Regions from separate parts of the Carboxylicivirga agarovorans genome, predicted to be linked through region 2. Evidence: riboswitches for the same ligand, from Rfam matches in the RefSeq annotation. Region 2 holds a riboswitch; each other region holds the start of a gene.
The links. Region 2 has a riboswitch for cobalamin ahead of ACRD69_RS16320 (TonB-dependent receptor plug domain-containing protein). Riboswitches for the same ligand answer to the same signal wherever they lie in the genome.
Positions count from the first base shown of each region.

Region 1: it holds a riboswitch for cobalamin, as region 2 does, so the genes downstream of both, ACRD69_RS06015 (TonB-dependent receptor) here and ACRD69_RS16320 (TonB-dependent receptor plug domain-containing protein) in region 2, are expected to answer to the same signal.
Region 3: it holds a riboswitch for cobalamin, as region 2 does, so the genes downstream of both, ACRD69_RS22425 (precorrin-2 dehydrogenase/sirohydrochlorin ferrochelatase family protein) here and ACRD69_RS16320 (TonB-dependent receptor plug domain-containing protein) in region 2, are expected to answer to the same signal.
Region 4: it holds a riboswitch for cobalamin, as region 2 does, so the genes downstream of both, ACRD69_RS09700 (ABC transporter substrate-binding protein) here and ACRD69_RS16320 (TonB-dependent receptor plug domain-containing protein) in region 2, are expected to answer to the same signal.

Region 1 covers NZ_JBNGPA010000004.1:10,568-15,497, reverse strand. The annotation lists gene ACRD69_RS06020 (PepSY domain-containing protein) at 1-506, opposite strand, end outside; gene ACRD69_RS06015 (TonB-dependent receptor) at 516-2,867, opposite strand; cobalamin riboswitch at 2,974-3,175, opposite strand; gene ACRD69_RS06010 (L-threonylcarbamoyladenylate synthase) at 3,341-3,904, shown strand; gene ACRD69_RS06005 (acyl-CoA thioesterase) at 3,909-4,334, shown strand; gene rimM (ribosome maturation factor RimM) at 4,404-4,930, opposite strand, start outside.
Region 2 covers NZ_JBNGPA010000017.1:125,667-130,596, forward strand. The annotation lists gene ACRD69_RS16315 (hypothetical protein) at 1-975, opposite strand, end outside; gene ACRD69_RS16320 (TonB-dependent receptor plug domain-containing protein) at 989-2,971, opposite strand; cobalamin riboswitch at 3,065-3,277, opposite strand; gene ACRD69_RS16325 (sulfite exporter TauE/SafE family protein) at 3,910-4,611, opposite strand; gene ACRD69_RS16330 (FixH family protein) at 4,619-4,930, opposite strand, start outside.
Region 3 covers NZ_JBNGPA010000040.1:8,110-13,039, forward strand. The annotation lists gene ACRD69_RS22415 (iron-containing alcohol dehydrogenase) at 1-136, shown strand, start outside; gene ACRD69_RS22420 (NAD-dependent epimerase/dehydratase family protein) at 263-1,321, shown strand; cobalamin riboswitch at 1,443-1,644, shown strand; gene ACRD69_RS22425 (precorrin-2 dehydrogenase/sirohydrochlorin ferrochelatase family protein) at 1,925-2,524, shown strand; gene cobA (uroporphyrinogen-III C-methyltransferase) at 2,521-3,300, shown strand; gene ACRD69_RS22435 (sirohydrochlorin chelatase) at 3,293-4,189, shown strand; gene cobI (precorrin-2 C(20)-methyltransferase) at 4,199-4,924, shown strand; gene cobJ (precorrin-3B C(17)-methyltransferase) at 4,911-4,930, shown strand, end outside.
Region 4 covers NZ_JBNGPA010000007.1:47,242-52,171, reverse strand. The annotation lists gene tdh (L-threonine 3-dehydrogenase) at 1-488, shown strand, start outside; gene ACRD69_RS09710 (hypothetical protein) at 590-1,792, shown strand; gene ACRD69_RS09705 (dipeptidyl-peptidase 3 family protein) at 1,855-3,813, shown strand; cobalamin riboswitch at 3,818-4,018, shown strand; gene ACRD69_RS09700 (ABC transporter substrate-binding protein) at 4,044-4,930, shown strand, end outside.

The DNA.
Region 1 (4,930 bases), on a different contig from region 2:
TCGCCTTTTGTTGATGATACATAAACATGGGTTTTGTGCTTGTCATTTAATCTGTATTTATAAATGGGGAAATAAGCTTTGTAGTATGACCAGGGAATCCATTGGTCAAAATCATTCAATTCCTTGACCTCTATCATGTCTGCCGGGAAATTCGATTTCAAGATACGCCGGCATTCAGTTTCGCCTAAGCTTCGAAGCTGTTTTAAACTGCTGGCATTATATATTGCTGGCTTTCGACCTGGAAATCGATAAACGGGCTGTTCGTTTACAATTTCAAGTCTGATTTCAGATCCTGGATATTTATCTAAAAGATCTTTTGGTGATGATAAGGTTTCATGACCTGAGAATTTACTCAGGCCATGAAAATAGTTTTGTGGTCGCGGTTTGGGAAAGGAATGGTAGATCATTATAAAGCCGGAAATAAACCAGACCACGAATAATAAACCCATCACAAATCCTGTCCATTTATGAATGAGAAACAGGTATTTCTTTAATAGCTTTATCATTTATCTGTTCTAAAAATTTAAACTGATTGAGGCTTCATATGAGCGGCCCATGCCTGGAATATATTGGTTACTGAACACCGAATTATCGTAGTACTCTTCGTCAGCTATATTATTGGCATTAATGCGCAGTGTTACCTTATCAAATGAATAAGCCATGGTTGCATCGCATACCGTATATGATGGTAATACGTATGTATTGGAAGAACTGGTGAAAATATCATCTGTATAACGGGCGCCTAATCCCAGACTAAGCTTTTTGAATATACCACTTTGAACGGTATAATTAACCCAGGCGAACACTTGGTTTTCAGGGGCGTTCCGAAGGGTGTTCCCTTCTTTTGCTGAACCATCGGAATAAGGGTTGTCAGCAAATTCCTGATACTCTGCCTTGTTAAAACTGTATCCGGCATTGATAAACAGTCCCACTGCAGGACGAGCAATTGCATCTAATTCAAAACCTTTGGAGTCAACTTTGCCAACCTGTCCGTAAATTCGATGTTGATTCTCATCATTTGTTCTGCCCAGGTATTCAACTATGTTTTCCTTCTGTATATAGTAGAAACTACCGTTTACGCTTATTATATTTCCTAATTCCCACTTGAATCCAGCTTCAGCCTGATAGCCTTTTTCAGGTTCATAGAGTTCTTCTCCATCTTCCGGATAGAATTGCTCTCCTTCGGTATCCAGATAGATGTATGATTCATTGTAAGTAGTGCGTAAAGGGCGGAAGAAACTAGATGCAGATGCATATATGGATAGATCTTCATTAGGGAGATACACTAAGCCTGACCGGTACGAAAAGGCTTTATTGGTGATTGATTTCTCTGGTTTTTCCGGATCAAATTCATAATCGAGGCCATTTGTAATACCAGCGTCTCTTCGGGCATATCTGTAGTAATCGAAGCGCCCGGCAATCATGAACTTAAGTCGGTCTGAAATGTCCATTAAATCCTGAAAATACAATCCATGGGATTGATCATCCATTACTGCTGCAGCCGAGAATTGAGTTTTTAAATAGCCATGGTTAAGGATTGGATCTGATACCGCCATTTTAGCATATAAACCTTGTCCGTAAACATCGTATGACGAGTCATAAATCAAATCAGGGTTGTTTTCAACATCCCCTAAACCCGGAAGGTTGTATCCCTTATAGCTTATTCTGTCAACATACAAAAAAGAGTATCCGGCCACTACATTGTGCTTTATCGAACCGGTAGTAAACTGATTATAATAGTCGGCATTGTACTGGTATGTTTTGGTTTTATGTGAAAAGCGCAGAGGGAATGTTCGCTGCAGGCTGTCTATACAAATGTACTTTTTGCTATCTCCGTTCTTATAGTAATGGTCGTAAATAGCATTATCAGAACTCAGGTAACTTAGTGATTCAGTTGAGAAATAATCAATATCATCATTGTTGTATGATATGCTGTTGATCAACTTACTTTTTGAGTTAAAAGCATGCTCCCAGGATGCAGCAATATTACTGTTGGTGTGTTTTAGAAAGTCGGCAGGGTCATTATACCGTTGCTCACGCCTGAAGCCTGCAGGCAGGTCACCAATAGCGTATACCTGTTTACCTGAATTGGTTTCAAATACGTTTTGTGATAGTGCTGGTAATCCTGTTTCAGTTCCATAGAAGTCATCATTGGCACCGATCTTTAGCTTTATTACATCGCCATCCGATAACCGATAGTCAAAAGCCAGGTATACATTGGCGATTTCAGTATTATTATCACGCCAACCATCACTATCCGTAAAACCGGCATCAAAACGATAGTTTAGTTGTGAACCTAGTGCACCACCCGCTCCAATTTGCATCTGTTTATTATTCCAGGTGCCGTAGCTCAAACGAGCGTTATAGTTAGCCGTTGCGCTTGGTTGCCTTCGAACGATGTTAAGAATTCCACCCACTGCTGAGTGGCCATACATTACAGATGCAGGACCTTTTAGGTATTCGATGCTTTCAACGGCCGTAAGACTTGTAACAGGAGCACTGTTAGACCAGTTCATTCGTTCGTCGCGCATACCATCAACCATAATAACCGGACGTCCGAATCCTCTGAATGTAAAGGTTTGAAAACCTCCGTAATTAACCGATGATCTGACTCCTGTCGTGTAGCGCATGGCATCATTAATGTTGTTAATTCCCCTTATATCAATCATCTGCCTGCTAACGCTTGATGTTGCAATGGGAATGTGTTTGAGTGGAGCGATTGTTTTTAAGGCTGTCTGTTTTTTGGTGAATACCACATCGGCATCAATCTCAATTTCTTTGATCAGAAATGTATCCTGATCCATTGTTTGTGAAAATGCCAAATGGCATAAAAGTGCGAATATTGCACTGGTAACGATTTGTTTCATATGTATTTGTCTATTAAAAAAGTTCTTAACAGACAATATTCAACAGGGAAATAAAAATGTATGATACGCTAAAGCTATCAACCTGCTTTTATCCCGAAAGCAAAGAATACTGTCGCGCAAACAGGCAGGTCTTCTGGCTCACCCCATTCTGAAAAGCCTTCCCATTGAACATTGGTCAACAGTGGCATACAGATTTCAGAATACGAAGGGGCTTACAGCTGCGGGTACAGCTCCGGATTTACACCGGATTCCCTTTTCATTGCACTGGCCGGTTAAGCACAGCGCAAACCTAAATGCGGCGCAAAAGTAAATATTTTTTGTAAAGGAAAAAGGAATTATCGCCAAAATGTTCAATGATACTACAAATGTTTCAAACAAACCTAAGCGTAGTTCTTTTAATTCATATTGTCTATGTAGTCTTGTGCTTTTTCACTGTAGCCGCTTTTTCCTATCTTTCACCAAAATTTATTATTATGCACGACGACTTAAAACAGGCGCTCGAAGTATTAAGAAATGGCGGTGTTATTCTGTATCCTACCGATACTATCTGGGGAATAGGTTGTGATGCTACCAATGCAGAAGCGGTTGAACGTATTTACAAGCTAAAACAACGTTTAAACACAAAGGGCATGCTGGTTTTGTTAGATAATACTGCTAAACTTGGCGGCTACGTAAATGACATACCTGAAGTGGCTTATGATATGGCTGAGTTAACAACCAAACCATTAACTATCATATACGATGATGCCAAGAACCTGCCTTCTAACCTTTTGGGTGAAGATGGAAGCATAGGTATTCGTATCACCGAAGAAAAGTTCTCCAATCAGCTATGTGCTCGATTTAAAAAACCAATTGTGTCAACTTCTGCCAATATTAGTGGGGAATCATCACCGCTAAATTTTGGAGAAGTCAGTGATGTTATAAAAACAGGTGTAGATTACATTGTTAATTTTCGCCAGGAGGAAATAAATAATCCACAACCATCAAGTATTATCAAGCTGACAAAGGATGGTCAGGTGAAAATCATTCGCGAATAAACCTATGGAAGAAATTCAATTTAATCACCGTACCGCGGTTCAGGTTCGTTTCAACGATGTTGACGGACTGGGCCATGTCAATAATACCACAATTCAGGAGTATTTTGATTTAGGCCGCATGTATTACCTCAATGAAGTATTTGGAGATACTGTTTTTAAGGGCGATGAAACTGTAATAGTTGTCAATATTAACACTGACTTCTTTTCACCGGTATACCTTAAAGATGATCTGGAAGTTGAAACAGCTATAGTGGCCATTGGAACAAAGAGTTTAAAGATGGTGCAACAGGTTGTGTGTAAGCAAACTAAATCTGTTAAAGCCAGCTGTAAATCGGTAATGGTTGGCTTTAACAAGAGAACTGAAGAGTCATTGGAGCTATTGCCCGAATGGCGGGATGCCATATCACAATGGGAAAAAAGATCCTACTAAAAAACAAAAGACCTTGAGGTTTGATCAGCCTTAAGGTCTTACTATTCAACGTTTGATTTAATTTCAGGTTTACATATCAATTAAACCTTCAGGTAAATCAAATATTACCAACTGTTGCTCGTCATCTATTCCTGCAATGAAATGCTCAACAATTGGTATCAGAAGTTCTTCTCCGTCATTGTCAATTTCAAACAAAGGGTTTTTGGAAATGTCACGTATAGCAATGATTTCGCCAATGTGACCATGGCCAACAGCCTGACATTGATATCCAACCAGCTGATATGCTGAGAATGCCTCCGCAGCGTCTTCACCTGCACTTTCCTCACTTGTTTTATTGACGTATACAGGCGCATCCATTAAGCTCAAAGCTGCCTTATCACTTTGTACCTGTTCAAACTTTACCAACACATCAGACTGGTTTTTTTCGCGTGCTTCATTCAGGAAGAAGGGAACTAACCCACCATCTAAATCCAAAAACAGGAACTCCGTGTCCATGTCGTCGATAGAAAATTCGTCAAATAACCGAATAACCATTTCTCCGGCTATGCCATGCGTTTTTACTATCACGCCAATCTGGCGACAGGTATGCTTTTCAA
Region 2 (4,930 bases):
TTTTTTACACAACCACAAATCATCTGTGTTAGGATGAACATCGATACCATAATATGTTTCATCAATAAATTTAGCTTCCGGCAACTCTGTTGCATCAATATCCATTGCATAAACCGCATCAGTAATGTAGTAAACGGTTTTTTCATTTTTACTAATAGCTATGCTTTTAACAGCACCACTTGGTGTAGCAATATCCCATGAAGTAACATCGCTTGATGAAGTTGTAATTTTTGACAGTCCGGCATCAGCATAAGTAACGGCAGGGTAGTTAGAATAATCAGGCTTACCACCACAATAAACCCATATATCTCCATTGGCATCGACAGCCATATCCTTAGGACATGCTTTAACAGTAATGGTTTCAATAACCTGGTCGTTTGAAGTATCAACCACAGTTACAGTATTGTCATCATTTGACCAACCACCACTGTTAGCCACATATAATTTACCATTGGAAACAACCATTTTTTCAGGTCCGGCACCTACGCCAATAGCATTTCCCTTTGAGAAATCAGAAAGGTTAATCGGGTAAATTTCATTATCCTGTTTAACGGTGTTTGGCCACTCTCCTGTTTGTCCATTTCCATTTGAAACATAAGCTTTACCATCCATTAATGTAATCTCACGAGGGTAAGAAAACCCGGTAATTGAAGTAACATGCTTAAATGTTTCTTTCTCTACTACCTCAACATATCCTGCACCATTTTGAGTTGTTACAACAATAAACACATGTGTGTCATTAACAGCCATTGATTGCGGAAACTTACCCAATGGCAATCCATTAACTGCTTCATAATAATTGTTTGTTACCTGATCGTTCTCATCTACAATAGAAACCGAACCATTATCATTACCTTCATTAAGGACATAAATGCTACTCACTTTAGGTGTAACATCATCATCATCATCTGAACAGGCAGTAAACAAAACAACTGCCATTAAGAAAAACGGTAAAAGTCTTAAAACCTTTTTCATAGTGTATTAATTGTTAGAAATTTATATTTACAGTTAAATAATAAGCTCTTCCAGGCATTGGGTATGCACGTACCAATTGATAGGAGGTACCAAGTACATTTTCCACACGTCCCATCAGGTTAACCCCGTTAGAAAAAACATTCAAAGTATAAGCAGCATTAAGGTCGACCAATGCATAACCATCCACCTGACGTCCCTCCCATGTATAACATTTTGAGCGGGTGTAAAGCATAGCTCCAACATTCCAACGCGAAGCAATAAAGTCAGAACTTAATTTAAAGGTATGTTTCGGTCGGTAACCAAGGGGTTCTTTATATTTATCACTTTCAGCATTATTATCATAGGCATCGTTATACCCATAAATCACTTTATTACTTAATTGATACTTCCCCAATTGCAAACCATGATTTATACTTAAATCAGCACCTTGTGAAACTATAGCACCGGTATTGGATGCTTCCCATAAACCAGTAACTTCATTTGGTTTCCAGGCAATAGATTCATCATTATTACTCCAATAAAATGCAACATCAAAGCCTACATCACCCATTATCGTTCTTTGCTCAAACACATCGGCACCCAGCTCAATATTATAACCCTCCTCCGGCTTTAATAAAATATTACCTCCTGGAACCCAGTAGCGATCATTGAAAGTCGGGCGACGAAAGTGTGTTGCCACCTTTCCCCTGATAGCCAGCCATTGTGGAGAAACAATTACTTTTCCGCTCAACGAAAACATAAGAGGTGGGTTGGGCAGCGTATTCTCGACGGTTTCATAATCTATTATCTCACCATCTTCATAAATAGCTTGTGTGACCTTATCAGCTTCAGAGCTGCACCAGTCTTTACCTATTGTCGCAATAAAAACACCAAATTCAGGCGAATATTTTACAGCAGCATTTAGCCGAACGTCATGTTCAACTATATCTTCAGCATAATTGGAGGTAATCGCTTTTAAATAACTATACCGGCCATTGACATCAAGGCTTAAATTTTGTTGCAAATACCAACGCGTGCTCACATCAGATAACCATCGCTTGGCTGTTATCTCTGAATAGATCTTGTACGATTCACTGTCAGCTCGTTCTTTATCGGTATAACGCAAAAAGTCAAATGAATATGATGTTTGTGCATCTAAACGAAAATTGCCTATCAACCGCTTCCAGCCAGCATAAGCCTTCAGGGTTGAATCTTTTTGTGTCTGATGGCTTACCGGTGGTCCAACCCCCATTAATCCAGGAAGGTTCTTCTCTTTCACCTGGTACCAGGCACCAAAATCAAACAGGTTTTTACCTGCTTTCCAATATAAATTGTGTATTGTTCCTAATACCGTATTTTCATTATGATCCAAAGTTTCCTCTGGCTTACCATGGTCAAATTCATCAATATACTTAAAGTCATTTTTGGCATCGTGATAGAAGAATTGTCCGTTATAAGACAGATTGTGACCAGATGCATTAAGCAGAAGATTGCCTTTATAGCTTGAGAAACTGCCAATTTCCCCTCTTACTCTTCCGGACACTCCCTGACCCCATTGTGGCTGACTAGAGAGTTCAATGGCTCCTCCCATTGTACCACTTCCATAAAGTGAACCTGATGCTCCATAGGTAATTCTGACATCATTAAATCCACCAACTGAAACAGTTGAAAGATCAGCGCTTCCTGTAGTTAAGGAGTTAACCGGTAAACCATTCCATGTTACCAAAGTTTGGTTCGATGATGCCCCTCGCAGACTGGCGGTTGTCAGAGCCCCAACACCACCGTTCGATTGAATATTGATCAATGATGTCTTTTGTAAAAGCATACCTAAAGATTGGGTAGCATAACGTTCAATTGCCAAAGTATCAACGACCTCCATTTTTTCTGTGACAGCGAAATGAGCCAATCGCGAAGCGGTAATCTCAACCTCCTGCACTTTAACGGAATCACGCACCTCATCATCGGCCATCACAGGCAATGATAACACCACAAACAATATCAACAGTTTAAACCTCATTTCAAATATTCAGGTTATTATAACTGCTCTGACAAAACGGATAGAGAATACAATGAAATATGTATCGTCCTGCATTTATTCCGAATGACGCGAACAATTGAATTTTATCTGGCAGGTCTTCTGACTCGTTCCACCATAATCGCCTTCCCGTTCCCCTGAACAGTGGCATTGTTGATTACAGCTTTTATTCCGGTTAAACCCGGACGGAACTTACAGCAGCGGATACTGTTGCCGACTTTCACGGCATTCCCTTTTCATCACCTGGCATCGGTAAATGCCTTGTGAACCAAATCGAGTGCAAAACTAATGCAATTGGACGAGGTAAAAAATGTTTTTCAAAGAAAAGTTTGACTCTTTAGACTGATTGTTAATAGGCTTTTAGATATTAGACTATTACACCTTAGACAATTGGACTGTCAGACGCTTAGATCCGCTGCTCAATAGGCAGGCAGATAAATTACTGAATTGAACATTCAACTCATCAACTTTTAAACTAATAAACTATACTACAATTAATCTCACGATAGCTATAGGAATCCTCAGTTCATCAATTCAACATATCACATAAAATTTAATCATGATCGGGCATTGGCTATGCCGGTGCAAGGCATATTAGTGCTTTGAAGAGCAATTGCTGAGGCACCGGTCTTTCATTTGTATTGCTAACCCCGGCACGTCGCTAAGCTTTGCCCCGGGCTATGATGTGGCAGGCCTGCAGCCTGCTATTTGCAGCTTGCTTATCTCATTCCAAAGGAATAATCCGTGTACCCGGATCACCACAAGAGCGTGGCTTAATTACATCGAAGTTCTTAATCAATTTATCAGTTCGACAGTTCGACAGTTCGACAGTTTATTAGTTTATCAGTTCAACAGTTAATCAGTTCGACAATTTATCAGTTCTACCAATAAACTCATCGACTTATAAACCTATAAACTATCTAATGACAACATTTTACTTCCTGTGTTTCTTCCTTGAACTCCGGACTGATATAAGGAATACCCAGGTTCAGTCCACGCAATATAAACAGCAATCCGAGGATTATGATGAAAACAGGCATAGCTTTGCGAAGCTGATGCAAAAAACGGCTTTTAATGATGTTAGCGAAATAAGCCACTGCAAACATCAAAGGAAGTGTTCCCAGTCCAAAAAACACCATAAAAATGACGCTGTCGCTGATTGTATTGGAGGTTACTGCCCTGGAAATTGCAACATAGACCAAACCGCATGGCAGAAAGCCGTTAAGTACGCCGATAACAAGCAAATTACTTAGTCGTTTGCGGTTTAATGAATCGCCAATCTTCTTTTTTAAGGTAGAATAAATGGAATTGGATACTTTGTTTGACGTTTTAGGCATTTTAATCACACCCGGCAACACGACAGACAATATCATAATCGCGCCACAGGCAATTGATACCCATTGCTGAATACCCGATAACTTTAGTCCTGCTCCCAGTAATCCGAATATCAGCCCTAAAATGCCATAGGTGAATGCCCTGCCAAAATTATACAATAAAGCGCCAAATGCCTTTTGGGTGCTCGAACGCGTAGGCAGAGGCAATGCTAAAGCCAAAGGACCACACATTCCAACACAATGCAAACTCCCTAAAAAGCCAAAAATAAATCCTTCTATTATATTCATGATACGACTAGTCTATAAAAACATCTTGCTTGGTGAGGTAAGGCTGACCATTGGCCTGCCATTCTATAATGAGCTCATACTTACCACTTTTTAGCTTACTTAAGGGAATACGCATTTTATAATGTTCATCCAGCTTTATTGCTTCCTCAATATCCAGTGATTTATCCGATGGCCGGTATACATGCACGATGCCTTTAATGGAGCCGGCATTTGCGATGTTATCAGGGAAACTAATCTCAAAAACACCATCAATGTTAACCTGAACTTTTTGACTTAAGGCATTATAGTTTTTTTGCTTTTCAATCTGGTTATCGTATTT
Region 3 (4,930 bases), on a different contig from region 2:
GTCTGATTATGGCATTGAGGCGTCTGGAATTGAAGGTATGGTAGGCGGTTTAGAAGCCAAGGGATTAAAAGCCTTATCTGAAACACGTGACATTACTCTTGATGTAAGCCGTCAAATATATGAAGCTGCATTGTAGACTATCACAACAACATGATTGAAGAGCTAGCTACCCGCTAAGCTCTTTTTTCTTCTTGCAGAACGGCATAAAAGCTGATGAATGATAGTATTTTCGAATAAGCTGTTTCATCATAAATAAATAACTATGACTGTTATTGATAAAAATAAACCGGTACTGGTGACAGGAGCTTCAGGGTATGTCGCTGGCTGGATAGTAAAATCCTTATTAGATAAAGGTTTAACTGTTCATGCTGCTGTTCGTAACCCCGAAGCGAGAGATAAATTACGGTTCCTGGATTTGTTAGCAGATAATGCTCCGGGTACAATCAGGTATTTTAAGAGTGATCTGCTGGAACAAGGCTCATATGACGAGGCTATGGAGGGGTGCGAACTTGTTTATCATACAGCATCTCCTTTTACCTTGGATGTTCACGATCCTCAAAAAGATTTGGTTGATCCTGCCAAACTGGGAACGCGCAATGTATTAGAAACAGCCAATCGATCTCATTCAGTAAAGCGAGTAGTTGTAACCAGTAGTTGCGCTGCTATATATGGCGATAATATTGATGCAGAAAAGGTTGCTGGTGGGATTTTTACCGAGGACATATGGAATACCAGTTCTTCGCTTGACCATGGTGCATATTCTTATTCAAAAACATTGGCTGAAAAAGAAGCATGGTCCATCAGTGAAAAGCAGAGTAGCTGGGATTTGGTCGTTGTAAATCCTAGTTTAGTGCTGGGACCTGCTGTCAATCCACTGGCTGTTACCTCTGAAAGTTTTCGTCTTGTCAGGCAAATGGGCGACGGAACAATGAAGGCCGGGGTGCCTATGATGGGTTGGGGTGTTATTGATGTGCGTGACCTTGCGGATATTCATTATCAGGCTGGTTTTGTGCCTGGTGCTGGTGGAAGATATATTGCATCAGGACATAATACCACGTATTTTGAGTTGGTTAGGGCGCTGCACAATAAGTTTGGAGAGAATTATCCACTTCCGAAAAAGGAACTTCCCAAATGGCTGATATGGTTAATCGGACCAATGCTTAATAAGGCCTTAACACGTCGTTTCGTAACAAGAAACATCGGCTATAAATGGAAAGGCGATAATTCGAAAAGTATCAGGGAACTGCATGCTGCCTACCGACCGCTATCAGAAACGATGATCGATATGTTTCAGCAGTTAATTGATAATAAAATCATATGATCAGATATAAACTACCCACTATTTCAGATGGGTAGTTTTTTTTTAGATCCTCATTAAGGTCAAATATTTTGTACTAAAATTCAACTGATAGTATTTTTAGATAGAATTATAATATTACATTTGTCGTCAAATTAATGGTGAGTCAGAGTCAACCTATTCGGACTTTGACGGAAAGAGGGAATCCGGTGTGAATCCGGGACTGTACCCGCAGCTGTAAGCTCTTTTAACTCCATTGCATAAGGTCACTTTTCGCCTGCTGGCGAATGGGAAGGCGCAATAAGGAGGGAGTAAGTCAGAAAACCTGCCATAGTAAATTAAATATTAATCAAAGCTTTCGGGTTTAAAAGTTTGATACATGAATAAAAAGCAATTCCATATATAGAGCCATAAATGGTTAGTGTCAACAGGCATTGGCGTGTTGTTTGTGCTCCCTGGTGAGCATGATACCGGCCTGTATGCTTATTTGATACTGAATGCTTTTTTGTGCATTGTACTTTCATGCCGGAGCGTTTAATTACGCTATGAAAAAACACTTACTCTTATCCTCACATCAGGATTGCACGCATTGGGCTATTAATGGTTTAAACATCGTAATGGCTTAGTATGCAGTTCTATCCGATTCATATTAATATAAAAGATAGGAACTGTTTAGTTGTTGGTGGCGGTAAAGTCGCTCAACGAAAAGTGAATAAACTCCTTGCAGCCGGTGCTGCCGTAACTGTTATTTCCAAAGATTTAACACCGGCTTTGCAAGAGTTGGTTGATACTAACAGGATCAATAAATTGAGGCGATCTTATGAAAAGAATGATATCGCCGGATTTTTCCTGGTATTTGCCGCTACCAACGACAAAACAACCAATCAGCTTGTAGTATCAGATGCGCAAGAACATGGTGTATTGGCCAATAGTGCTGATGGCGCTGATAAAGGTGATTTTATTATTCCAGCCAGCTGTCGGGTCGGGCATTTAAATGTAGGCATCAGTACAGAAGGTAATTCTCCCGCATTATCTGCGTGTCTGCGTAAATACCTTATGGCTAAATTATCATGCATAACGACCGATTCAGTGGCCTTGATCGCTGAGAAACGTCAACAAATGCTGGCATCTGGTCATCCAAAGCATGAGGCCGAAATGAAGGCCTTGATCGATGAGCTGATCAGTCAAATTGAAAACAACAACGTTAACCTTAATTCAATAAAATGAATCCTGAATATGGTAAAGTATGGCTGGTAGGTGCCGGCCCCGGTGATGCCGATTTAATAAGTGTCAAAGCCCTTAAACTGCTTCAAAAGGCCGATGTGGTGCTTTACGACTACCTGGTAAATACGGAGCTGCTGGACTATTGTTCCGCTAATTGTGAACGCTTGTACGTAGGCAAAAAGAAAGATAAGCACACGTATCCCCAGGAAGAATTGAATCAATTGCTGGTGAAATATGCCAATAAAGGTAAAACCATTGTGCGCCTTAAAGGAGGCGACCCTTTTGTGTTTGGCAGGGGTGTGGAAGAAATTGTAACGCTTATCAATCATGGTATCGATTACGAGGTGGTTCCCGGTATTACTTCAGGCGTTGCAGTTCCGGCCTATATGGGTATTCCCGTCACAGCCCGTCACGTTGCATCTTCTGTAACCTTTGTAACCGGTCATCCTGCTAAAGGTAAAAGCTCAGTGGACTGGCAGGCACTTGCAAAAGCATCAGATACACTGGTGGTCTATATGGGGGTAAGCAATGCCGGTAGAATCGCCAATGCATTAATAAGTGGAGGTAAAAACGAGGATACCCCCGTGGCTTTAATAAGGTGGGGTACCTACCCGCAGCAAGAGATGCTGACAGCCACACTCAGTACCATTAAGCGAGCAATGGAAGATAAAGGCTTTTCACCTCCGGCTCTAATGGTCATTGGTGAAGTGGTTAGCTTTTCCAAACAGCTTAAACCCATTATTCAATCTGTTAAACATCAAGAACTGGCATATGTCTGAAAAAGGAGTTTTAATTTGTGGTCATGGTACACGTGTAAAGAGAGGTGAAGAAGCCTTTTTGAAATATACCAAACAAGTAGCGGCATTATTGCCGGAGTATGAAGTGGAAGCCGGTTTTCTGGAATTATCAGCGCCCGATTTTGAAGAAGGTGTGAAGCGCCTGGCACAAAGGGGTGTAAAAGAAATAGTGGCCGTTCCCGTGTTTTTGTTTACAGGCTTGCATATTCAAAAGGATATACCATGTATGTTGTATCAACTTCAGGCTAAATACAAGGTAAGCATTAAGATGGCACATTATATTGGCGATTGCGAGGAGATGATACACCTGTCGAATGACCTGATCGGAAAAGCACTGGGTGACCGGCAGGTCGATCCTGAAGAGACCTTATACTTTGGTTTGGGTGTCGGAGCATCTAAAATAGCGGCCAATGGTGACCTTGCTCGCTTAACCCGAATGGTACAGGAATCCAATAAATATGCCTTTGCCATTAATGGTTTTTGTAGTCGCATGACCTACCCGTCGGTGGCTGAAGCCTTGTCTGTTTGTAGTCAATTACCTTACAAAAATATCGTGGTGGTGCCTTATGTGTTCTTTCCGGGTGTGTACATGGATAAGGCACAGGTATTATTTGATGAGTTCGCTCAGCGACATCCCGACCGAAAGGTATTTGTAGCACCATTATTAAGTGAATCAGACCACCTGGCACAACTACTTATTAAACGATTGAAAAGTGCCGAGGAAGGTGAAGTAGACCTGATCACAAGTGTAGATAAAGAAACCCTGGAGCATTACGAGCCACATCACCACCATCATCACGGGCATGGACATCATCACGACCATGATCACCATGATCATGCTAAGAACTGTTGTGGTCATCATCACCATTAAAAGCAAGTCATGAGTAAAGAAACGATATATGGCGTAGCACTTGGGCCAGGTGATCCGGAACTGATAACCATTAAGGCTCTGAAAACATTACAAAGAGCTGATGTTATTTATTATCCGGTGACGACCAACAGCAAAGGCATAAAAAGTTCAATGGCCATGCGTGTTCTGGGTGAATTAGAGCTTGATGGAACAAAGCTTAAACCTGTCAGTGTAGCCATGAAATATGATCGCTCCGAAGTCAATGCAACCTATCGCCAACTGGCTGCCAGATGCATTCAACACGCCGAAGCAGGTGAGGTAGTAGCAGTGGTCAGTGAAGGTGATATTGCGTTCTACAGCACCTTTGCCTATCTGATAGATGATTTCAATAATGCCGGGATTAACTATGAGATGATACCCGGTGTTCCCGCTTTTATTCTTGGTGGATCCTTAAGCCGGCAGGCAATATGTACACAATCGGATAAGGTATTGGTCGTACCGGACTTGAGCAGTGAAGCTCAATTAATAGAGCATGTGTTAAGCAATGAAACTGTTGTTATGATGAAAGTATCAAAAGTAAAGGGCTGGATAGCCGATTTCATTGCTGCTAATCAGCTTGACTTTTTTTATGGTGAGTACATGGGTACCGATAAAGCATTTACATGTTCTGATATTGAAGTGCTAAAGCAAAGGCAAATACCATATTTTTCAATAATTATTATAAAATCGACAATAGTAAGCAATGGGTCAAATTAAAGTAAT
Region 4 (4,930 bases), on a different contig from region 2:
CTGTAGCAGTGGCTAAATTTGCCGGAGCACGCTATGTGGTTGCTACCGAAACCAATGAGTTCAGAGCTGAGTTGGCTCGCAAAATGGGAGCAACACGCGTTGTTAATCCGATAACAGAAAACCTGCGTGATGTAATGGATGACTTAGGTATGATCGGTTTCGATATAGGTCTTGAATGCTCGGGTGCCCCGGCTGCTTTTAATCAATTGGTTGAACACATGTACAATTCGGGGAAAATCTCAATGTTGGGAATTTTACCGTCATCAACCCAGGTAGACTGGAATCGTATTATCTTTAAAGGCCTTACATTAAAAGGTATTTATGGTCGTGAAATGTACGAAACATGGTACCATATGGAGCAAATGTTAATGTCAGGATTAGACTTATCTCCGATTATTACACATCAATATCATATCAATGACTTCCAAAAAGGATTTGATGTAATGGAAGAGGGTAACTGCGGGAAAGTATTACTTAACTGGGATTGATCATATTTCAACAATACAGCACTAAGGTAGTCAACAGACTACCTTTTTTTATAGCCGCTTGTGTGCAATTATTCTTAAATTTGGCGTGTAATACCTATGGAATGATAAAAACAAAATTGATAATTCTTCAACTTTTCATTGTTTGCTCTCTGATGGTAAATGGGCAAACACATCAAAAGTGGGCTGAACGACTTAATAAACTGGATTCAACAACTGACCCCAATAAAAAGAGATTTGAGTTACTGGATCTGAACAAGGAATTAAAAAGTATCTGGCAATCGGGTAAAGACATTGATGAAATTCGCACCTATACTGATCAGCTCCACATTGTTAAGTCAGATGATGATATCTTGTCGGTAGTAATATTCGGCTCTGCAACTTATAACGGACTTTATCAGTTGGAGTGGCTGGTAAGGTACGAAGAAAAGGCATATGGGTTTTCAGAAGAGTTTAACCTTAATGAAAGTAACCATTCAATCACATTTACGCACCATTTAAAAAGTTCGGAAAATGAGTTGTATGCTTTAACAGTTTCTTTGGGCAAACGCGTGATTATTGATGCAAGAGATCTGGTAACAAAGTGTATGTTTGAAGATCTGCAGACCATCTCAGGCGATGAAGAAAAGGATGCATTTAATACAAAGTTACAGCAGCGATTGTATCGTTTATGGACAAATAAAGAGCTTTTTGATGAGCCTTTTAGTCAGCTTAAACGTATGAAAACGCTTATCTCAGATGATAAGAAAGTTAAAATATGTACTTATAATATCCAGAAACAAGGGTTTAACCAGGTGTTTTACGGAGCTGTTATTTTAAAGGGTAGTTCGGTAAAAGTTATACCTTTAAATGATACGAGCTCAAAAATCAAATCACCCGAACGATCAACCCTTTCTGACAAGAAATGGTATGGAGCCATATATCTGGATTTAATTCAAACCGCGAGTGGTAATAAGACCTACTATACACTATTAGGCTACAAAGGCCATGACGAGTTTATCAAAACACGTGTCATTGATGTGTTATATGTTCAAAATGATCGATTGAGATTTGGAATGCCCATATTTAAAGTAGATCGATTCACGCGTAACCGTGTCGTATTTAACTATTCGGCTAAAGCTACTATGATGTTAAGATATGATGCACGGGAAAAATTGATTGTATATGATAACCTTGCGCCACAGGAACCAATGTTCAGGGGCGTTTACCAATATTACGGCCCCGACTTTTCATACAACGCCTTTAAATTTACCAAAGGGGTGTGGGAGTTAAAAAAGGATATTGACCTTAGAAATCCAAGACAATAGCGGCTTGCTCGCTATGGATTGAAATAATGAATAAACTATTACTACCTATTTACTAATAGCTAATGCCTAATTTTGAATACCAGGTTGAGCAATTTGCCGACCTTCGAATCTTACGATATCATATTCCCAACTTCGATGAGTTGACACTCCAAAAGAAGTTATATATCTATTATTTAGCAGAAGCCGCCTTGTGTGGCAGGGATATTATTTGGGATCAGAATAATGAAAAAAACCTATGGCTCAGACGATGTATGGATCTTCTGTATGGTCATATTAAATCAGATGAGAAGGGATTTACAGAATTTGAAGTTCTCTACAAGCGCATTTTGTTTTCCAATGGTATTCACCATCATTACAGTACCGAAAAATTAAAACCTGAATTTGATGAAGATCAATTAAATAGATGGATTCAAAGGCTTAACCAACAGGAATTAAATCAAGTCGGGGAAAAGAGCGGAGAAGAGGTATTGGCTCAACTGGCAGAATTACTGTTTGATGAATTCTATATGTCAAAGCGGGTGTGCCAGGATGAAGATCAGGATCTGGTCATACATTCGGCTAACAACTTTTATAAAGACCTGACGCAGAATGAGGCTGAGAATTTCTATAAAGAGCAAATAGATAGAGCTGATGAAAAGCCCGTGTCGTATGGGTTGAACTCGCGATTGCTAAAGTTGGATGACCAGATAATGGAAGAAACCTGGAAAGTAGGTGGTAAGTACTCCGAAACAATACAGCGAATTTGTCATTGGTTAATAAAAGCATCTGAAGTTGCTGAAAACGATAAGCAAAAAGAAGTCATTGATCTGCTGTATCAGTTCTATCAAACCGGCGACCTGAAATTGTTTGACCAATACAGTATTGAATGGTTAAAAGAGCAAGGGGGAGAAGTTGATTTTATCAATGGTTTTATTGAAGTATATGGAGACCCGTTAGGATTTAAGGCCACATGGGAGAGTTTGGTGAACATTATCGATACGGAAGAAACCAAGAAAGCATCTGTAATTAGTGAAAATGCGCAATGGTTTGAGAATCACTCACCTGTTGCCGATAGTCACAAGAAAACAGAGGTGCAAGGTGTTTCAATGAAGGTTATTAATGCCATTATGCTTGGTGGCGATTGTTACCCTGCTTCTCCCTTGGGCATTAACTTACCCAATGCAGAATGGATTAGGGAATTGCATGGTTCCAAATCGGTGTCACTTCAAAATATCAGCCACTCATACGAAATGGCATCCCTCAGCTCCGGCGTAATTGAAGAGTTTGCCTATGATGAGGAGGAACTGGCTTTGCATAAAAAATATGGCGCCATTGCCGATAATCTGCATACGCATTTACATGAATGTGTCGGACATGGTTCAGGTAAGTTGGAGCCTGGGGTTCGTTCGGATGCACTAAAGGCATATGGCTCTGTAATAGAAGAGGCACGCGCAGATTTGTTTGGCTTGTATTTTATGGCCGATGAAAAAATGCTGGAACTGAACCTTGTGCCTCATATGGACGTAGCTAAGGCGCAATATAATTCTTATATCAGAAATGGTTTAATGGTTCAGATGGCACGTATTGGCATTGGAGCTAATGTTGAGCAAACCCACATGCGCAACCGTCAACTGGTTGGCAAATGGGTGATGCAACATGGTGCGGAGAGAAATGTTATTGAAAAAATGACAAAGAATGGTAAAAGCTATTTTGTCATTAATGATCATAAGCTATTGCGCCAATTATTCGGCCAGCTGCTCAAGGAGGTGCAACGCATTAAGTCACAGGGTGATTATTCTGCAGCCAAAGAATTGGTTGAGCGATACGGTGTAAAAGTGGACCCGCTTATTCATCGGGAGGTCAAAGAACGTTATAGCCAATTGAACGTGGCTCCTTACTCAGGATTTATAAATCCGAAACTGGAGCTTAAAACCGATGACGAAGGAAATATCATAAACGTTGAAGTTAGTTATTTAGAAAGCTTTCTGGAGCAAATGAGGCGTTATAATAAGGAATATTGCTTTGAGAATGCAGCTACGTGATGTTTTTTGAAGAATTAATTCCAATAAATAAACTATTTTTGCATCGTTATTTAAAAAGGGAATCAGGTGAAATGCCTGAGCTGTTCCCGCAGCCGTAATCTGTGCCTGAAGAGGAGCATTGTTTTTTTAACCACTGTTGCGCATGTAATGGGAAGGTAAAGCAATGAAAGAGAGCCGGAAAACCTGTTTGAATAACCACATTGATTCATAAGCTTTCGGGAGATAAAGAGATGATTAGATTTTCAACTATTGTATTTGCATTATTGCTGATTCTGGGCGCCTGCCAGACTAAACAGAAAGGAAACTCACCTGACACAACAGGGAATGAGCCTGATAGTGTTTTTCAACCTAAATACGCGAAAGGTTTTGAAATACGCTATTATAAAGATTATCGACAAATTGTATTGAATGATCCATGGGGCGATAGTACTAAAAACGAATCCATTGCTTTGTTTTATGAAGAGTCATTGAAAAGTGAACTTCAGAAAACCAATGACTATGTAATAGGCTATCCCGCCAAACAGTGGATAGCGCTATCTTCAACAATGGTAAATTATGCCGATAAGCTGAATGTGAAGTCAGGCATTAAAGGCGTTGCTGAGCCGCAATACATCTCCGATGATTATATTCAGGAAGGCATAAGCAATGGTAGTATAAAAAATGTTGGTATGGCTGTTGCGCCCGATGTGGAAGTAATGGTTGATCTGGAACCGGATTTTATGATGGTTTCACCATTTAAAGACAATCATTTTGCAGCAGTAACAAGTGCAGGTATTCCAGTGTTGACTAATGCGGATTATTTAGAACATACACCTCTTGGACGTGCTGAATGGATTGTTTTTATGGGTGAGCTTCTTGGCAGGGGTGAAATGTCAAAGCAGATATTTGAAGAAATAGAAACTGCTTACCTGGAAGTTAAAAAGAAGGTTGAGAATATAGATGCTAAACATACGGTCTTTACCGGGCACATTTACCAGGGAATCTGGTACTCACCTGCCGGAGAAAGCTATATGGCCAACTTCTTTAATGATGCCGGAACGGATTATATCTATAAAGAAACAAAAGGTACCGGATCTTTATCACTGGATTATGAAACCATTATTGATAAAGCAGAACA